DNA from 3 places in the Alcanivorax xiamenensis genome. Region 1 is predicted to be linked to each of the others. Evidence: predicted binding sites of a transcription regulator. Region 1 holds the regulator's gene; each other region holds the start of a gene.

Region 1 (6,889 bases):
ACCGGGGCGACGCCGAACTGATTCAGGGCAACCGCAAACTCAACGCCGACGTCTTGCGCCTGTTCACCGAGAATGAGCAACTGGTGCGAGTGGAAGCCACCGGCAGTCCAGTGCGCATGCGCGAAGGCAAGGACCTGAACGCCCACGCCGACAAGCTGGTTTACGACCTCAAACGCCGCCGCCTGATCCTCACTGGCAACGCCTATGTGCAGCATCAGGGCAATACCTTCGAGGGCGCACGGGTGGAATACGACCTCAACTCCCGGCGCATGGACGCCAGCAGCGAGGGCGACAAACGGGTGCGGCTGGTGATTCCGGCCACGAACGCCTCCCAGGCACAGAATGGCGACGACGAAACGTCGCAAAGCAAGCAGACCGGCCAGGATCAGGGCGATGACAATACCCAATCGCCCACCAGCGAAACCCCGGCCTCCACGCCGGCGAGCCCCCCCAGCAACACGGAGAGCCCCTGACCATGGCGAAACTGAATGCCCGCCAACTGGCCAAAAGCTACAAGGGGCGCCGGGTCATCGAGGACGTCTCCCTGGAGGTGGAAGCGGGCCAGATCGTCGGCCTGCTGGGCCCAAACGGTGCCGGCAAGACTACCTGTTTCTATATGATCGTCGGGCTGGTGGAAGCGGACGCCGGGCGCATCGAGATCAATGGTGAGGACATCACCCACCTGCCCATGCACGGACGCGCCAAGCGTGGCATCGGCTATCTGCCCCAGGAGGCGAGCATCTTCCGCCGCCTGACCGTCGAGCAGAACATCATGGCGATCCTCGAAACCCGCAAGGAACTGAGCAAAACCGAGCGCGAGCAGGAACTGAACAACCTGCTCGAGGAATTTCACATTACCCATATCCGCGACAGCATGGGCATGAGCCTGTCCGGCGGTGAGCGGCGGCGGGCGGAAATCGCCCGTGGCCTGGCCACGGACCCGGCGTTCATTTTGCTGGATGAGCCGTTCGCCGGGGTGGACCCGATCTCGGTGAATGACATCAAGGGCATTATCCGCCACCTCAAGGATCGCGGCATCGGCGTGCTGATCACCGACCACAACGTGCGCGAAACGCTGGATATCTGTGATACCGCCTATATCTGCAGCGCCGGCCACATCATCGCCGAGGGCGATTCCCAGACCATCCTCGGCAACCAGCAGGTCCGCGACGTCTATCTGGGTGCGGACTTCCGGCTTTGACTTATCAGGAGAACCGCTGGCGCCCCATAAATTGCTGGCACGCTTACACGCAACACGCTGGCACGCCAAGTCCAAGACCTGAAAATGTCATGCCGGACTTGATCCGGCATCGCCCTCCGGCAACACCCGGCATTTGGAGCCGCCATCCATGGCGGCCGCCCCCACAATCGCGGGACACCAGTGACTCTCTTCATACTGGAAGGAACCACGATTCTCCTTACTCTTTTTCAATTGCAATTTCAACATTGGCATACATATTGCTTAAATGGATTGCTAAGCGTTGAAAGACGCTGCTATTCTGCCGCCTTGGCGATTCACCAGACCACCAAGGCAGTATGAAACCGAGTCTACAACTCCAGATCGGCCAGCAACTCACCATGACGCCGCAGCTGCAACAGGCGATTCGCTTGCTGCAGCTGTCGACGCTGGACCTGCGCCAGGAAATCCAGCAGGCCGTGGAAACCAACCCCCTGCTGGAACTCGAGGAGGGAGGCGAAACCTATACCGAGGATGACTCCCCCGCCGACGAGGATTGGGAAGCGGAGGAAATGGACCTCGAACGGGACCAGGCCCTGGACGATCTGGTGGAAGGGCCGGTGGAGAGCGACAGCGAATGGGACGACCTCTATGTGGGGCAGTCCGGTTCCGGCTCGGGCAGCGGCGAAGACGATGACGCCGACGCCTGGCAGCAGCGCCACGTCGCTCCGGTCACCCTGCAGGACCATCTGCTCTGGCAACTCAATCTCAGCCCGATGAGCGACCGGGACCGCGTCATCGCCGGTATCCTCATCGACGCCCTCGACCACCGCGGCTACCTGTCCCTGCCCCTGGATGATGTGATCGGCACCGCCGAGCGGCAAATCGCCGACGCCGATGATCCGGTGGAGGAAGACGAAGTGGTGGCGGTCCTGCATCGGCTGCAACAATTCGACCCGGTCGGTGTGGCCTGCCGTGACCTGGCCGAGTGCCTGGGCGTGCAACTGCGACAGCAGGCCGCCGACACGCCACACCTGGACACCGCCACTGCCCTGCTTGAGCACCTCACGCTATTGGAGAAGCACGACTATGCCGGGCTACGCCGGGCCATGGGGGTGACGGAAGGCGAACTCCTCGATGCCCTGGCGCTGCTGCGCACCCTGGACCCCGCCCCGGGCGAACACATCGGCGGCGAAGTGGCGGAATACGCGGTGCCCGACGTGGTGGTGCGCCCTTTCCGTGGCGGCTGGCGGGTGGAACTGAACGAGGAGGTACTGCCCAAGGTCAACCTGAACGCCCAATACGCCCGTCTGGCCCGCCGCACCGAGGGCGAGGACGGCCAGTACCTGCGCAACTGCATGCAGGAGGCACGCTGGTTCCTGAAAAGCCTGCAGAGCCGTAACGACACTTTGCTGAAGGTGGCGCGCCGCATCGTCGAGGTGCAGCAGGACTTCTTCCACTATGGCGAGGAAGCCATGAAACCGCTGGTGCTGGCCGATATCGCCGAGGCGGTGGAAATGCACGAATCCACCATCAGCCGGGTCACCAATCAGAAGTTCATGCTCACCCCCCGCGGGGTGTTCGAGCTTAAATATTTCTTTTCCAGTCACGTGGACACGGAAGGCGGCGGTGAATGTTCTTCCACCGCCATTCGTGCCATCATTAAGAAGCTGGTCGCCGCCGAGAACCCTCGCAAGCCGCTCAGCGACAATAAGCTGGCCAGTTTGCTTAATGAGCAAGGGATCAAGGTGGCGCGCCGGACCGTCGCCAAGTATCGAGAGGCGATGCGAATCCCGTCTTCCAGCGCTCGCAAACGCCTGGTTTGACGACGCGGGAAACGGCTTGTAACCCGGGCCTGGGGCCAGGGTTAAATAACGAGGCAAAGGAGCCAGCTATGCAAATCAACATCAGTGGCCATCACCTGGATATCACCGAAGCCCTTCGTGACTATGTGGACGACAAGTTTTCCAAGTTGGAACGGCACTTCGACCAGATCACCAGTATTCAGGTGATTCTGTCTCCGGAGCCGAAGACCCACAAGGCGGAATCCACCATCCACATTTCCGGCGCCGAAGTCTTCGCCACCGCCGAGGCTGGTGACATGTACGCGGCTATTGATGCCCTGACCAGCAAGCTGGATCGTCAGATTCTCAAACACAAGGAGAAGACCGTGAGCCGCAAGCACGGTCACTAAGCGGATCTATGCGAGTACGAGAACTCCTCACCGAGGACCGCACCCATAACGGTATCGAGGTGGGTAGCAAAAAACGTCTTCTGGATCAGGTTGCCGAACTGGCCGCGGCCAGTTGCGGCGACCTCGGAGCCCAGGAGGTGTTCGATGCACTGGTGGCCCGGGAGCGCCTGGGCTCCACCGGTATCGGTGAAGGTATCGCCATTCCCCACTGCCGACTCGGACGCTGCGAGCAGGCGGTGGGCCTGCTGCTGAAACTGGCCGAACCGGTGGACTTCGATGCCGTGGACGGCCGACCGGTGGATCTGGTGTTCGTTCTGCTGGTGCCTGAACAAAATCCCGAGCAGCACCTCAAGACCCTGAGCCACCTGGCCAACCTGTTCAACGACGAGGATTATCGGCGTGAACTGCGCCAGGCAATGGACGATCACCAGCTTTACATTACCGCCGTGGAGTCCGAGGCCGAATTGCGCCTGGCTTCATAAGCTACGACAGGGCCCGCGCGGCCGGTTTTCCCCGGCCCGGGCGTCTTTTGGGGGAAGAAAGCGGCAATCGCCATGAAACTGACCATTCTCAGCGGCCGGTCCGGATCCGGTAAAACCACAGCCCTACAGGCACTGGAAGACCATGGCTATTATTGCGTGGACAATCTGCCATTGGGTCTGCTGCCGCAACTGGCCGGGCAGTTGGATGATGAAGACCGGGTACTGGAGCGGGTCGCCGTCGGGGTCGATGCCCGCAACCTGCCGAGACAACTGCTGGCGTTCCCCTCCACCCTGGCGGAGTTACGCAAGCTGCAGGTGGAAACGGAAATCATCTTTCTCGACGCCGATCACGGCACCCTGCTCAAACGCTTCAGCGCCACTCGCCGCCCCCACCCGCTCAGCGGCGATGATCGCACCCTGGCCGACGCCATCGCCTATGAAGCCGAACTGCTCGCCGACATCCGTATGCGCGCGGACCTGGTGATCGACACCAGCACCCTGGATGTCCATTCCCTGCGCAACCAGATCCGTCAGCGGGTCGCCGGCCGCAATGTCCGCCTCTCGTTGCTGATCCAGTCGTTCGGTTTTAAGAATGGCTTACCCAACGACGCCGATTTGGTCTATGACGTGCGCATGCTGCCCAATCCCCACTGGCACGGTGATCTGCGCGCTCTGACCGGTCGCGACGACGAGGTGGCGGCCTTCCTGCAATCTCATCAGGAAACCGAAGATTTGATCGACGATATTTTCCAGTTCCTGGTTCGCTGGCTGCCCAGCTACGCCGCCAACGACCGCAGTTACGTTACCGTTGCCATCGGCTGCACCGGTGGCCGCCATCGCTCCGTGTATCTGGCCGAACAGCTGGCCCAGCGCCTGCGCAATAAAGCCATTCCCTTGCATGTGCGGCACCGGGAGTTGGAGGGATGATCGAGAAGGAACTCACCATCATCAACAAACTGGGGCTGCATGCGCGCGCCGCCGCCAAGGTGGTCAGTGTGGCGTCACGTTACAGCTGCACCATTCAAGTGCTTCATAACGAACGCCGGATCGATGCCAAGAGCATCATGGGCCTGCTCACCCTCGGCGCCGCCAAGGGCACCAGCCTCACGGTGCGGGTGGACGGCGATGATGAACAGCCGGCCATGGAGGAACTGACCGACCTGTTCGCCCGCCGCTTTGACGAAGCGGAATAAGTTCGCGGGAGCGGTCCACAGACCAGTGGCGTGCCATCTATTGGTCTTGGAGATATGAAATCGCGCTGTATTCGCTGCCAAGGCAGCTTCCCACAGAGAGCGCGACGGAGTTGCTGTGGGAAGCTGCCTTGGCAGCGAACAGGACGTCATTTCGCGTCTTTCTCCTCCCTCTGACTGCGCGCCCAGTTGATGACATAACTGCGGCTGACGCGATCGTGCAGAAGGTATCCTTTCAGGAACAGGTTCACCAGGATCACCACCTTGCTGGTCAGCGCATTGACCACCACGAACGCTATGACCCGCCATAAATTGTGCAGGAAGGGCAGCCGCTGAAACTCCCGATTCGTCACCCTGAGCCCGAGCATCCGTTTCCCCGGCGTCGCCTGCCTGGGCCCGGCCTCCATTACCAGCGCCATCAGCAAATAGGCCGGCACGACGAGCACCAGAAAGAAGCTCATGAACGACTCAATACGGATATCACCACCTGTTCCGTTGAAATCCGCCACCATGATGCTCACCACCCATATCGGCATGACCAGAAGCGCCGCCAGGACCAGCAGGTCGATGACGAGGGCGACCATGCGTAAGGTCATGCCGGTGAAATAAAGGGTTTCGGGTTTCGGCTCGGCGTTTGCCTGACGCGCCGGCGGCACCGTCTCCTTGCCGCCACGCAGCCCCCGCAATAACGCCTGGTCGCCGGAAGAGCTCGCGTCCAGGGGCGCCAACACCCGCTCCATGGCGGCATCACCAAAACGGGCCGCCAACAAACCACGACGCCCCTCCCAATCGAACAGGCTGTTCAAATAACCGAGAGTGGCCGCATCCAGAGGAGGTGTGCCCTCTTGCTGCCGCGACCGCTCCACCAGCCGGGCCATCAGGGCATCGCCCAAACCATGATGAAAGGCGCTGTCCAACATCCAGGGATTGCTGGCCAGAAAACGCCATTCCGTTTCCGCCGCCGGCTGCCCCTCCCGGTCCAGAAGAGCCTGGCACTGAATCAGCAGCCGTTCGTGCTCACGACTGGCCGCCAGCCGCTCGTCTTCTTCCGGCTCCCGTTCTTCCAGCTCCCGTGCCGCGGTCCAGGCCGGCTCCGGGTCCCGCGCCGGCGGGGGAGGCTGATCCAGGAACGCCGGCTCGGATTCCTCCGGTGCCACCAGCGGATCATCTGGAACCACCGACGCTGGCCATTCCGGCCTCTCTGGCGAAGGCGGCAGAGTCTCGGCGGCGGTGGCAACGGGCTTCCTTTCCGCTTGCTCCCCGGTTGCCGTTTCCGGCCCCGCATCAGCGGCACGGGCATGTTGCTCGGCAAGGCTCAGGGCACGTTTGTAGGCGGCGTGCAAAGCCTGGAATTGCCGTGGATGCTCATCCGGGCGCGTACTTTTCAGCAAGCGCGCGTAGGCACGCTTGATCGCCCGGGTATCCCCGGTGGCCTCGAGCCCCAGGACATGCCAGGGATCCATCAGAACCAGTCCTCACCTTCCAGACTGTCCAAGGCCTCCCTGAACTTCTTTTGAGCCCGGGCAATGTCCAGCGGATTCTGCCGATCCAGCACCTGCTCGAATCGGCCCATCAAGTCGGCGACCCACTCCCTGCGCTCCCCGAGGCTGGACTCATAAAGCCGCTCGCCACGGGCCAGCAGCGCCCGGTTCTCCTCACCGTCTCGAGGGTGGAACTTCAAGGCGGCCAGACGTTCCAGGGATCTCGCCTTGTCGTCCTCGCTCAAGGCTCCGGGCGTATGTTCGATCAACTGATAATAGGTCTTGCCGGTGGATTCAACTTTCACGTCCACCTCCAGAAGACCATTCATGTCGTAGCTGTAGCGGACGGTCACGCTTTCCTGTCC
Region 2 (6,530 bases), on a different contig from region 1:
CGCAGGGATTTCTGCCAGTCGCCGCCGCCTTCGCTGGGCCGTCCCACTGACTGGCGCAGTTCCGGCGGCAGGTCGTCCACCAGCACCTCCCGGCCGGAGGCCATCACCGTCAGCCAACGGCAGGTGTTCTCCAGTTGACGCACATTACCTTGCCAGGGCAATGCCGCCAGGTACTTTTCGGTGTCCTTGTGCAGTACCTTGGGCTCCACGCCCAGCTCGCTGGCGGCCCGTTGCAGGAAATACCCGGCCAGTTGCGGTATGTCTTCCCGACGCTCCGCCAGTTTCGGGATATGGATGCGAATAACATTGAGACGGTGGAACAGGTCTTCGCGGAAATCGCCCTCGCGCACCAACCGTTCCAGATCCTGGTGGGTGGCGGCGATGATACGCACATCCACATGAATCGGCGTGGTACCGCCGACCCGGTAGAACTCGTTTTCCTGCAGCACCCGCAACAGTCGCGTCTGGGCCTCCAGCGGCATATCACCGATCTCATCCAGAAACAGGGTGCCGCCATTGGATTGCTCGAAGCGGCCGACCCGCTGGGCATTGGCGCCGGTGAACGCGCCTTTTTCATGGCCGAACAACTCGGATTCGATCAAGTCCTTGGGGATCGCCGCCATGTTCAGCGCCACGAACGGCTTTTCCCGGCGCATGGAATGACGGTGTAGCGCCCGCGCCACCAACTCCTTACCCGTGCCCGACTGGCCGTTGATCAGCACGGTGACATTGGAGTGGCTGAGCCGCCCGATGGCGCGAAACACCTCCTGCATGGCCGGCGCTTCTCCGATGATCTCGGTGGGGGTTTCCTCGTTGGCCACCACCGCTTCGCCCTGGGCTTCCTGACGGTGCTTGATGGCCCGTTTCACCAAAGCCACCGCCTCGTCCACATCGAACGGTTTGGGCAGATATTCGAATGCGCCGCCCTGATAGGAGGCCACCGCCGAGTCCAGATCCGAGTGCGCGGTCATGATGATAACGGGCAGATCCGGGTGCTTGCGCTGCAGAATCTTCAGCATGCGCAGCCCGTCGGTACCGGGCATGCGCACGTCGGAAATCAGCACATCCGGCTCCCTGGCACCTTCTTCCAGGGTATTCAGGGCCTCATCCGCATCCTCGAAACAGGCCAGTTGAAACCCTTCCTGGCTGAGCGCTTTCTCCAGCACCCAGCGGATGGAACGGTCATCGTCAATCACCCATATGGTCGAGGTCATGCCTGTGCTCTCCCTACATCATCGGGCCACCGGCCGGCCTGTCAGGCCGAATCCGAGGTGGCGAAGTTCGCTTCCGGTAACTCCATGGGCAGCAGCAAACTGAACAGGGTCCGGCCCGGTTCGCTGTCGCATTCGATCAACCCCTGGTGCTGGCTGATGATGGATTGGGCAATGGACAAACCCAGGCCGGAGCCATTGGCTCGACCGCTGACCATGGGATAAAAAAGGGTTTCCCTTAACTCTTCGGGAATCCCCGGGCCGTTATCTTCAATGTCCACCCGCAGCACCAGACGGTGGCGGGTGGAACCGATGGTGAATTGCCGCAATACCCGGGTGCGCAAAAGGACCTGGGCGCCCTCGGTGCCGGATTCCAACAACGCCTGAATCGCGTTGCGCATCAGATTGAGCAGCACCTGGATCAGTTGATCACGGTCGGCGGGGATGTCCGGCAGACTGACATCGTAGTCGCGCAGGATGCGCACCCCCTGAGGGTATTCCGCCAGCAACAGTTGACGCACATGCTCCAGACATTCGTGCACGTTCACGTCGGCGAACGCCGGCGGTTTGCGCGGCCCGAGCATGCGATCCGCCACTGAACGCAGGCGATCCGCCTCGTCGATGATTACCCGTGTGTACTCAGCCAGATCCGGGCTGGGCAAAGCACGCTCCAGCAGTTGCGCGGCGCCGCGGATCCCACCCAGCGGATTTTTGATTTCGTGCGCCACGCCCCGCACCAACGCGCGGGTGGCCTGATGCGCGTGCACCAGAGCCTCCTCGCGGCTGATTTTGAGCATGCGGTCGAGCCCCTGCATTTCCACCAGCAGCGCCATCGGATAACCGGGTTCCTGTAACGGCGTAATACTGTAGTCCACCGTTACCTGCACCCCGGGAGTCACATCCAGCTTCGCCTCCCGGCGGGTAAAGGGGTTACCGTCCTCGATGCACTGCTTTAGTGCGTCGCGGGCATTGCCATCATCATGGAAATAGTCCGGCAGCAGTTGGCCGATGATCCGGCTGGCACTGGTGGACAACAGAATCTCCGCCGCCGGGTTGAGATAACAAACCCGCAGCTCATCATCCAGCAGCATCACCGCGGTACGCAGGTGATCCAGCAAGCGTTTGTGCATTACCTTCTCGGTCTTCATGATTCGGCCCATAACGGGGCACAAGCAATTATCAGGCCACCCGTCAGAACCGCCGGAATGAGGCATACCGGGCACCGCTGAAGGGCGTCAAAAAGGCCAGGCGGCCAAAATCAGTGTAATCACTACGCGGAAGGGATGCACCGATTTGGTGCGAATCATGGAAAGAGGGTCAGGAATCGGGCTTGACGGTTTGAGCACGGCTGGCAGGCTGGCCCACGGAGGCCGGAGAACCGGTCTTCGCGCCACTTCCGCGAGCACTGCCGGTCCCGGGGCTGGCGGCGCCCCCTCGCTGGGCAGCCTGCCCGATCCCGGCCCGTCCACTGGGTGCCGGTGCCTGACCGCTTTGCAATCGGCTGGTGCGATGCACATGCACCGTGACCGTGGCGGAGCGTTTGATCTCCTTGCCCTCCTGGTCCAGCACTCGCGCCACCAGCACATGACTGCCCCGCTCCGGATCCCTCAGCGCGGTTCCAGCCAAAGGTTCGCCATTGTCCAGAACCTCAAGCCGGTGCCCGGCCTGAAGCGCCGGCTCCAGCGCTACTTCCACGCTGATCGGCCCCTCCGGATTGCGCACCGTGGCGTTCGGCCGCGGGGAAACAATCGCCAGACGCTGGTAGCCCTCGAAAACCGGCAGCGACGACTCCGGCGGCTCGGCCGGCGGCCGTTCCTGTCGCGGCCCTGGCACGGTATTGGTCGGGCCAATGCGTACCGCCTCCGCGTCGCGTCCCTTCGGCGGCGAGTCAGTGAACGTCACGTTGCCGTGCTCATCGACACTACGAAAGATCATCGCGCCCCCTGTTTCCGACACATCGCCGGCCCGCACCCAGACAGCGGCGCAGACGCCAAGCAAAGTGATCAACAGAACGGTTGTGGTTTTCATGCGGTCCTCCTCTCCCCCAAGAGTCATGGCTTTGATTCTGACCGCACCGGAACAGGGATAAAAGGGTCTGGGGCACACTATGGGCCCCGCCCTTTGTGGGCCTTGGAGACATAAACTCGGAAACTACTACAAGGCCGCTGTGGGAAGCTTGCTTGCAAGCGAATCTTGGGGCCCGGAAACCCATTCGCTTGCAAGCAAGCTTCCCACAGCGGCTTCATAGCCCCCCTTCCGTGCCAGCAATCGTTATGCCGCCATGAACCACAAAAAAGGCCCCGCCGGAGCGGGGCCTTGCAACTGCCGGGAACTTGGGATTCTTAGCAGCTGTAGTACATGTCGAACTCGACCGGATGCGGAGTCATGTTCAGACGCTCGATCTCTTCACGCTTGAGCTGGATGTAGCCGTCCAGCATGTCCTTGGTGAACACATCGCCGGCCATCAGGAACTCGTAGTCCGCTTCCAGACAATCCAGAGCCATGGTCAGGGTATGAGCCACGGTCGGGATGCCCTGAGCTTCCTCGGCCGGCAGATCGTACAAGTCCTTGTCCATGGCATCGCCCGGGTGCATCTTGTTCTTGATGCCGTCCAGGCCGGCCATCAGCAGCGCCGCGAAGCACAGGTACGGGTTGGCGGACGGATCCGGGAAGCGCGCCTCGATACGACGGGCTTTCGGGCTGTTCACCCACGGAATCCGGATGGAAGCGGAACGGTTGCGGGCGGAGTAGGCCAGCATTACCGGTGCTTCGAAACCGGGTACCAGACGCTTGTAGGAGTTGGTGGAACCGTTGGTGAAGGCGTTGATGGCGCGAGCGTGCTTGATGATACCGCCGATGAAGTACAGCGCTTCCTCGGACAGTCCCGCATAGCTGTCACCGGCAAACAGGTTTTTGCCGTCCTTGGCCAGGGACACATGCACGTGCATACCGGAACCGTTGTCACCGATCAGCGGCTTGGGCATGAAGGTGGCGGTTTTGCCATAGGCGTGCGCCACATTGTGGACACAGTACTTGAGGATCTGCACCTCGTCCGCCTTGGCGGTCAGGGTGTTGGCGCCAACACCGATTTCGCACTGGCCGGCGGTGCCCACTTCGTGGTGGTGCACTTCGATTTCCAGACCCATCTGCTCCATGGCGGCGCACATGGCGGCACGCAGGTCGTGCAGCGAATCCACCGGCGGTACCGGGAAGTAGCCACCTTTCACACCCGGACGGTGACCGATGTTGTTCTTCTCGAACTCATCGGCGGACACCCAGGCCGCTTCTTCGGAGTAGATGTTGTACATGGCGCCGGACATGTCGGACTTCCATTGTACGGAATCAAACACGAAGAATTCCGGCTCCGGACCGAACAGGGCGCTGTCGGCGATGCCGGTGGACTTCAGATATTCCTCGGCGCGCTGAGCCACGGAGCGGGGATCGCGCTCGTAGCCCTGCATGGTGGAGGGCTCGACGATGGTGCAACGCAGGTTCAGGGTGGTAACGTCGGTGAACGGATCGATCACCGCGGAACTGTCGTCCGGCATCATGATCATGTCGGACTCGTTGATACCTTTCCAGCCAGCGATGGAAGAACCATCGAACATCTTGCCGTCCTGGAAGAAGTCCTCGTCCACTTCCGAACTCGGAATGGTGACGTGCTGCTCCTTACCCCGGCTATCGGTAAAACGCAGATCGACCCACTTCACGTCGTTATCTTTGATCAGCTTCAGCGTCTTTTCAGACATTGTAGAACGTCCTCCTGGAACGGGTATGTGTCTGGCATTCAGTGGTATCGGCGGGCCGACCACTCGAAGCCGCTATTCTCGGGCACTCGGCCCCGCATGCCAATAGGTGAGCAAATTACGTGCCAGCCCTTTTTTAGCGCATTCGGGCCGCAACGCCCCGAAATCGGCCGGCATACCCGGCATGAAAGCACCAATACTGTGCATGCATGACAAGAACGCACCATTACAGTGCAATCGAAGGCTCCCCAATCTCAAGCGTCACCCGCACCTCATGACCTTCTTCCCGGGTCTCCAGCACCGCATGACCATTGATCCGGCACCAGGCGGGAATGTCATTGAGCGCCCCCGGATCGGTGCAGATCACCGTCAGGGTATCGCCTTGTTGAAGCGCATTCACTTGATTCTGGGTTTTGATCACCGGCATCGGACACAGCAACCGGCGGGCGTCCAATTCATGATGGCTCATGGTTATACCATCCATTCCTGTGGCACCTGATCCGGCGTCGCCGGGCACACCGGTAACTGGCGAGCCACGCCGCTGGGATCGCGCACTTCCACCACCACCTCGTCATCGGTTCGCCCCTTGGAATAACGGGCGACGATGGCGGCCGCCTGGCGCAGTTCCTCATCGGATGCCAGCTCACCGTCGATCAGGGCCAGCGGACCGGGGCAGCTCGACGTGGTGATGCTGGTGAACTGATACCGATACCCTTCCAGGAAGCGGTTCTCCCCTTCTTCACGGCTGATGATCAGCTTGTAGTGCGGCGCCGGACGGATATGCCGCCCCACCTTCAGCAGCATGATGTCATCCAGTTCATAGCGGCGCTCGTTACGGGCTTGCCACAGATCCGCCAGCTTGCGCGAATAGGACTCATCGGTAAGGAAGCAACAGCCGCCGGCGGGCTGGGCGAAGTCATCCAGGCCAAAGCGCTTGGCCAGTGCCATTTGCGGCTTGCGATTACGGCCGGAGAAGTCGTGCAATTGGCTGCGATCCACCCAGCCCTCCCGCTCCGGCAGGGTCTCCGGCAGGTTCCTGGCGCTGAGCGGACGCAGCAGGCGGTCATCGGCGCCGGATTCGCGGCTGATGATCGGCATGGTTTCCTTGCGCTGGCTCTTGGGGCGCTGCCCCACCACCTCACCGGTGATGATGAAGTCGAACCCCTTCTCGCCGGCCAGCTCCCGTGCCTTGTTCAGCATCAGGGAGGCCTTGTTGACCATGAAGATCTTGCAGTCCAGGCAGGGATTCAGATTGGCGCCGTAGCCGTGTTTCGGATTGAGTACCACATCCTTGTACTCCTCCGAAATATCCACGATATGCAGCTTGATACCCAGCTGCTCGGCGACCCAAAGCGCATTATTGCGCTTGTTTTTGTCCTTGTCCTTCTTGCGAATGGCGTGAGTGTGGCCTTCCACGCAGAAGCCGGTGAAGAAATTCACCCCTTCGACGTGGATGCCTTGTTCCTGCATGACTTTCACCGCCAGCATGGAGTCCAGGCCGCCGGAAACCAGGGCGATGGCGCGTCGTTGCAGCGGTTGTTGCAGCGTTCGAGGGGCTGACTCGGTCATAGGT
Region 3 (6,889 bases), on a different contig from region 1:
CCGCACAAAGGCGATACCAGCGGCCAGTTGCAGGCGGATGTGTTGCTGTCGGTAACGCCACCGCCGCAAATGCCGGCGACCCTGGAGGCGGGCACCATTCACGGGTATTGCGTGGGCGAGCCCTGGAACCAGCAAGCGGTGTTCAAGGGCATCGGCGTGCCGGTGATCACCGACTACGAAATCTGGAAAAACAATCCGGAAAAGGTGTTCGGTGTCAGCAAGGCGTGGGCGGATCACTACCCCAACACCCATATCCGCGTGGTCAAGGCGCTGATTCGCGCCGCCAAATGGCTGGACGAAAACGATAACGCCAATCGTGCCGAGGCGGTGAAAATCCTTGCTCGTCCCAACTACGTCGGCGCCGACGAGGAGGTGATCGCCAATTCCATGACCGGCACCTTCGAGTATGAGAAAGGCGACGCCCGGCCGGTGCCGGATTTCAACGTATTCTTCCGCCATAACGCCACCTACCCGTACTACTCCGATGCCATCTGGTATTTGACGCAAATGCGCCGCTGGGGGCAGATCAGCGAAAGCAAACCGGACAGTTGGTATCTGGAAACCGCGCGCAAAGTGTATCGGCCCGATGTCTACGTCGCCGCCGCCGAGGCACTGATCGAAGAAGGCAAGATGAGCGCGGATGACTTTCCCGACTTCGACAGCGAGGACGGTTTCAAACCGCCGCAAAGCGAGTTCATCGACGGCATTACCTATGACGGCCGTCACCCGAATACCTATCTGGACCAATTCCCCATCGGCTTGAAAGAAGGCGACCGTCTCTGAGCGGCGAGGAGGCTTCATGGTAACAATGACACTGCCGGACTGGCTGGCGTCCTGTCGCGATCTGATGCGCGGCAAGGCCGGGCCAGCGCAACAGCAAGCCGTCCTGCGGCAACTGGTCTGGCCGTTGCTGGGAATCCTGTTGTTTTTACTGCTGTGGCATTGGGCGGCGCGGAATATTCAAACCTCGCTGGGACAATTCCCCGGCCCCGCCACCGTCTGGGAGCAGACCCAGGCGCTCTATCAGGAGCATCGTGAAGCGCGTCAGCGGGAGGTGGCTTTCCATGAGCGTCAGGAGAAATACATCGAGACACGCCTGGCACAGCAGCCCGATTGGCAACCGGTGCGTCGGGACTACACCGGCGCGCCCACCTTTTTCGACCAGATCGGCACCAGCCTGATTACCGTGATGAGCGGTTTTCTGCTGGCCTCGGCGCTGGCGATACCGTTGGGGATCGTGGTCGGGCTGAGTGCCGGCCTGCACGCGGCGGTGAATCCGTTGATCCAGATTTTCAAACCGGTGTCGCCACTGGCCTGGTTGCCGTTGGTGACCATGGTGGTCAGCGCGGTTTATACCAGCGGCGATCCGTGGATCGCCAAGTCGTTTCTCAACTCCATGTTCACCGTCACGCTCTGCTGTCTGTGGCCCACCTTGTTGAACACCGCGGTGGGGGTGACCTCGGTGAGCAGTGATCTGATCAACGTGTCACGGGTCTTGCGCCTCAACGCCTTCGAGCATGTTCGGCGCATCGTGTTGCCTTCGGCGTTGCCGATGATGTTCACCGGCCTGCGTTTGAGCCTCGGGGTGGCCTGGATGGTGCTGATCGCGGCGGAAATGCTGGCGCAGAACCCAGGGTTGGGAAAATTCGTCTGGGATGAATTCCAGAACGGCAGTTCCCAGTCCCTGGGCCGCATCATGGTGGCGGTGCTGGTGATCGGTCTGATCGGCTTTCTACTGGACCGGCTGATGCTGGCGTTGCAGCGATTTCTGGTTTGGGACAAGAGCGCCGCGCGGCGTTAGGGGGAGGTATGACAGCGTTATTGGAATTGTCCAACGTGGGCATGGCCTTCGATACACCAACGGGGCGTTTCGAGGCTCTGAAGGACGTGAATCTGAAAATCGCCGCCGGCGAATTCGTGTCGCTGATCGGGCACTCCGGCTGTGGCAAATCCACCGTGCTGAATATTGTCGCCGGGCTGCTGCGTGCCACCGACGGCGGTGTGATTCTGGACCGCCGGGAAGTCGGCGAGCCCGGCCCGGAGCGGGCGGTGGTATTCCAGAATCACTCGCTGCTGCCGTGGCTGACGGCCTTCGAAAACGTGGAACTGGCGGTGCGGCAGGTGTTCCGAAAACAAAAGAGCAAAAAGGAAATGCGTGACTGGGTGGCGCATAACCTGGAGCTGGTGCACATGGGGCATGCCATGGGCAAGACGCCGCGGGAGATTTCCGGTGGCATGAAGCAGCGGGTGGGCATTGCCCGGGCATTGGCGATGCAGCCGCGTGTGTTGCTCATGGATGAACCCTTCGGAGCACTGGACGCGCTCACCCGCGCCCATCTGCAGGATTCGCTGATGGCCATTCACGCGCAACTGGGCACCACCGTGATCATGATTACCCATGATGTGGACGAGGCGGTGTTGTTGTCCGATCGCATCGTGATGATGAGCAATGGCCCGTCCGCCACCATTGGCGAAGTGCTGCCGGTGACATTACCGAGGCCCCGCGACCGGGTGGCGCTGGCCGACGATCCTGGCTACCACCGCTGCCGGCAAAAAGTGCTGCGCTTCTTGTATGAGAAGCAGCGCAAGGTGACGCCGCTGCCCGGCCGGCAAGAGCCCGCGCCCTCCTGTCTCACCGGCACCGATGCGCCACCACGGGGCAGAGGATGAGCGGATCGTGCACCGCAATGGTGCCTGGCGCCCGCCTCGGCGTGGGGCCGACCACGGAAACCGGCGCTGATGGTCTTTGGCATAGCGGTTGCTTCCCTGAGGAAGACGAGGAAAGCCGCGCCTGACCATGGGCTTTACACCAACCAGGGATGCCGACGAGCCGATGCCATTGAAGATCATGCTGGTGGATGACCAGCCGCCACGGGCGGCCATGCTTGAGCGGGCGCTGGAAGACGAGGGCCATGTCATTCTGTGCCGGCTCACCAGCGCCGCCGGTCTGTCTCAAAAGGTGATGGCCTGCAATCCCGACATGGTGATCGTCGATATGAACGCACCGGACCGGGACACGCTGGAGAGCATGGCGTTGGTGCAACGCGATATGCCACGCCCGATCGTCATGTTCTGTGGCCAGGACGATGAGGCGCTGATTGTCGCCGCGTTGCGCGCCGGGGTCAGTGCCTACGTGGCGGGGGAGACCGATCTGTCCCGGGTGCGCAGCGTGATGCGCGTGGCCACCGCTCGCTTCCGTGAATATCAGGCCTTGAGAGAAGAACTGGAACGGACTCGTGAGGCGCTGGAGGAACGCAAGCTGATCGAGCGCGCCAAGGGTTTGTTGATGCAACGGCGTCGCCTCAATGAACAGGACGCCTACGCCATGCTGCGCCGTCAGGCCATGAATACCGGGCAACCGCTGATACAGGTTGCCCGTTCGGTGCTGGATTACGCCGATTTGTTGAAAGCCCAGGGGTGATGAAAGGCGCCGGACGCTGGACGCTTGACGCCGGCCACGAAAATCGCAGGCCCACAAGGAGAATGACTTTGTTTGAAGTGCGATACAGTTCGATCGGAGTCTGGCCGTTGCCAGTATTCCTATGTAGGGAAGAGGCGGCGCGTTCAGAGCGTCCGGCATCCAGCGTCCGGCGTCTGGCGGCACTTGCGGAGCAAGCGCCATGAAACTCCGCATCGGCTATATGCCGCTCACCGACAGCCTGCCGTTGGTGGTGGCCCAGCAAGCCGGTTATTTCGCCGACGAAGGTCTGGACGTGGAACTGCAACCGGAATGGAGCTGGGCCAGCTTGCGCGACCGTTTGCTGGTGGGGCAGGTGAACGCGGCGCCGATGCTGGCTCCCATGTTACTGGGCACCTCCCTCGGCCTGGGTTGCATCAAGAAGCCGTTGGCCACCGCCTTCTCCATGGGCGTCAACGGTAATGGCGTGACCGTGTCGCCGATGCTGTATCACGGTCTGTGCGCGTTGGCATCCGGGCCTTCGCCCCAGGACATGGCGGCGGCGCTGAACAAGCTGGTGGCGGCCCGTGCCAGCGCCGGTGACGCGCCGCTGGTACTGGCGGTGGTGTTTCCTTTTTCCTGCCACGCTTATCAGCTGCGCCACTGGCTGGCGGTGGCGGGGCTCGATCCGGACCACGACGTCAAACTGGTGGTGCTGCCGCCGTCGCAAATGGTGGATCATTTACGGCTCGGTCACATCGACGGTTTCTGTGTGGGCGAACCCTGGAACAGTCTGGCGGCGCTTACCGGCGCCGGACATTGCCTTCTGTCCGGCTACCAGATCTGGGAAAACGCGCCGGAAAAAGTGCTGGCGGTGACCCGTGAGTGGGCGGCGGCCCATCCGGATACCCATCGTGCTCTTCTGCGCGCCCTGTATCGGGCGGCGACCCATGCCGATGAACATCTGCAGGCGTGTCTGGAGTGGCTGGCGCATCCGGCCTGGCTGGGCCTGCCGGCGGAAGTGATCGGCGCGCCGTTTTCCCAGCGCTTGCCCGGCGGGCTCACCGGCCAGCCGTTCCCGCGTCATCATTTTCACGTGTTTTCCGCCTATCAAGCCAATTTCCCGTGGCGTTCGGACGCGGAGTTTCTGCTTGGGGAGATGCAGCGATGGCGGCAAGGCCGCATCGAGGAGAAAAGCACTTTCGCCGCGCAATGCTACCGCACCGACCTGTATCGGGACGCGGTGCGTGATCTGACCAACCTGCCGGAGGTGGACCACAAGCCGGCGGAACGGCATGCCGGCCAATGGCGGTTACCCGGCGATCTGGCCCCGGTGGAACTGGGGCCGGACCGGTTGTTGCAGGTGGAGTGAGTGAGGCGACAATCGGGATCGGATTACCCTCCATCAAGGGCAGCGGAGTACGACTGTCGGGCAGCTGCGAAACAGTCTGCTTACACGCAATAACGCCGATTCGCCGCCAAGCGGAGCGCCGCCCGGACATCTTCCCACAGCAGGAGCTACGAAGCCGCCGTGGGAGCTGCCTTGGCAGCGAATACCTTTCCTGAAAGGTCCGTCGTTGTTGAGGCTCGGAAAGCGGCGATTCACTCGAAGCGGAGCCGCGTTACGCCTTTGCGGGACTCTGCTTCACGGTGTTCCCGCAAAGGCGTAACGCGGCTCCGCTGTCCCTGATGGAGGATGACGGCTCCCGCTAAGCCGCCATGGACCGTTTTTACCCCGTGCGTAGTTGTTTGGCGGCGGCCACCATGTTGGCCAGGGCGCCCTGGGTTTCCTCCCACTTGCGGGTTTTCAGGCCGCAATCCGGGTTGACCCACAAGCGTTCCTTCGGCAGCCGCTCGGCGGCTTTTTCCATCAAGCCGACCATCCAGGCCACGTCCGGTTCGTTGGGGGAGTGGATATCATACACCCCCGGACCGATGTCGTTGGGGTATTGGAAGTCGCGGAACGCGTCCAGCAGCTCCATGTTGGAGCGGGAGGTCTCGATGGTGATCACGTCCGCGTCCAGCGCGGCGATCGCCTCGATGATGTCGTTGAACTCGGAATAGCACATGTGGGTATGGATCTGGGTGTCATCGTCCACACCGACGGTGGCCAGACGGAAGCAGTCCACCGCCCAGTCCAGATAGGCCTGCCATTCCCCCTGGCGCAGCGGCAGGCCTTCGCGCAGGGCCGGCTCGTCGATCTGAATCACCTTGATGCCGGCGCTTTCCAGATCCCGCACCTCGTCACGCAGGGCCAGGGCGATCTGCTTGCAGGTTTCCGAGCGGGGCTGATCGTCGCGCACGAAGGACCATTGCAGAATCGTCACCGGTCCGGTGAGCATGCCCTTCACCGGTTTATCGGTCAGGGACTGGGCGTAGCGGGCCCATTCCACCGTCATCGGGTTGGGACGCTGCACGTCGCCGAAAATGATCGGCGGTTTCACGCAACGGGAACCGTAGCTTTGCACCCAGCCGAAGCGGGTGAAGGCGAAGCCCTCCAGCAGCTCACCGAAGTACTCCACCATGTCATTGCGTTCGGCTTCACCGTGCACCAGCACGTCCAGTTCCACTTCTTCCTGATAACGGATGCAGCGGGCGATTTCCTGCTTCATCTGTTCGGTGTAGGCGGCGTCGTCGAGCTTGCCGGCTTTCCAGTCCCGGCGCGCTTCGCGGATTTCCCGGGTCTGCGGGAAGGAGCCAATGGTGGTGGTGGGGAACGCCGGCAGCTTCAGCGCGTCCTGTTGTTTGGCGATACGTTCCGCGAACGGGCTCAGACGGTCGCGGGAAAGATCGCCGCTGGCGGCGATCCGCTCGGCCACCGCCGGGTTGTGGATACGGATGGATTCGGCGCGTGCCCGCAGTGCCTCGCGTTGTGCTTGCAGGCCCGACTCGGCGGCGGCATCGCCGTCCAGCGCGCCGCCCAGCAGCGCCAGTTCGTCCAGCTTCTGTTTGGCGAAGCTGAGCCAGCTTTTCAGTTCGCTGTCGAGCTTGTCTTCCTGGTCCAGGTCCACCGGGCTGTGCAGCAGGGAACAGGAGGGCGCCAGCCACAGACGGTCGCCGAGTGCGTCCTTGACCGGTTGCAGCGCCGACAGGGCGGCGTCGAGATCGGTACGCCAGATATTGCGGCCGTTGATGTAGCCGAGGGAGAGTACTTTGTCGCCGAGCCGACCGATCACCTGTTCCAGATCGTCATCGCCGCGTACCCGGTCCAGGTGCAGGCCGGCCACCGGCAGTTCCAGGGCGGTGAACAGGTTGTTCTTCAGCGCGCCGAAATAGGTGGCCAGCAGCAGACGGGCGGTGCTGGCGGCGGCCAGTTGGTCATACACCCGCAGGTAGGCGCGCTGCCAGGCGTCGGGCAGATCCAGCACCAGGATCGGCTCGTCGATCTGCACCCATTGCACGCCTTGATCCGCCAGCCGCTGCAGAATCCGGCGGTAAACCGGAATCAGAGTCTCCAGCAGAGCCAGCTTGGCGCTGTCATCGGCGCCGTCG

What was found. Region 1 encodes sigma-54, which starts transcription at its own class of promoters, with help from an activator protein. Its sites were predicted from a motif close to TGGCACNNNNNTTGCTNT; they were not measured.
Region 2: a site for sigma-54 is predicted at 5,068-5,085, ahead of glnA (glutamate--ammonia ligase). Genes of this name have one in related genera too.
Region 3: a site for sigma-54 is predicted at 2,748-2,765, ahead of A6D6_RS19420 (ANTAR domain-containing response regulator). Genes of this name have one in related genera too.

Annotation. Positions count from the first base shown of each region.
Region 1 is NZ_AQPF01000002.1:139,232-146,120, forward strand. Features, by position in the region: gene lptA (lipopolysaccharide transport periplasmic protein LptA) at 1-473, shown strand, start outside; gene lptB (LPS export ABC transporter ATP-binding protein) at 476-1,201, shown strand; gene A6D6_RS02200 (RNA polymerase factor sigma-54) at 1,537-3,003, shown strand; gene hpf (ribosome hibernation-promoting factor, HPF/YfiA family) at 3,072-3,371, shown strand; gene ptsN (PTS IIA-like nitrogen regulatory protein PtsN) at 3,380-3,853, shown strand; gene rapZ (RNase adapter RapZ) at 3,926-4,780, shown strand; gene A6D6_RS02220 (HPr family phosphocarrier protein) at 4,777-5,046, shown strand; gene A6D6_RS02225 (RDD family protein) at 5,193-6,506, opposite strand; gene A6D6_RS02230 (molecular chaperone HscC) at 6,506-6,889, opposite strand, start outside.
Region 2 is NZ_AQPF01000085.1:612-7,141, forward strand. Features, by position in the region: gene glnG (nitrogen regulation protein NR(I)) at 1-1,214, opposite strand, end outside; gene glnL (nitrogen regulation protein NR(II)) at 1,256-2,359, opposite strand; gene A6D6_RS21205 (DUF4124 domain-containing protein) at 2,529-3,239, opposite strand; gene glnA (glutamate--ammonia ligase) at 3,554-4,960, opposite strand; gene A6D6_RS21215 (sulfurtransferase TusA family protein) at 5,184-5,426, opposite strand; gene A6D6_RS21220 (tRNA (5-methylaminomethyl-2-thiouridylate)-methyltransferase) at 5,429-6,526, opposite strand.
Region 3 is NZ_AQPF01000057.1:7,283-14,171, reverse strand. Features, by position in the region: gene A6D6_RS19435 (CmpA/NrtA family ABC transporter substrate-binding protein) at 1-783, shown strand, start outside; gene A6D6_RS19430 (ABC transporter permease) at 800-1,801, shown strand; gene A6D6_RS19425 (ABC transporter ATP-binding protein) at 1,810-2,670, shown strand; gene A6D6_RS19420 (ANTAR domain-containing response regulator) at 2,834-3,421, shown strand; gene A6D6_RS19415 (CmpA/NrtA family ABC transporter substrate-binding protein) at 3,621-4,769, shown strand; gene metE (5-methyltetrahydropteroyltriglutamate--homocysteine S-methyltransferase) at 5,128-6,889, opposite strand, start outside.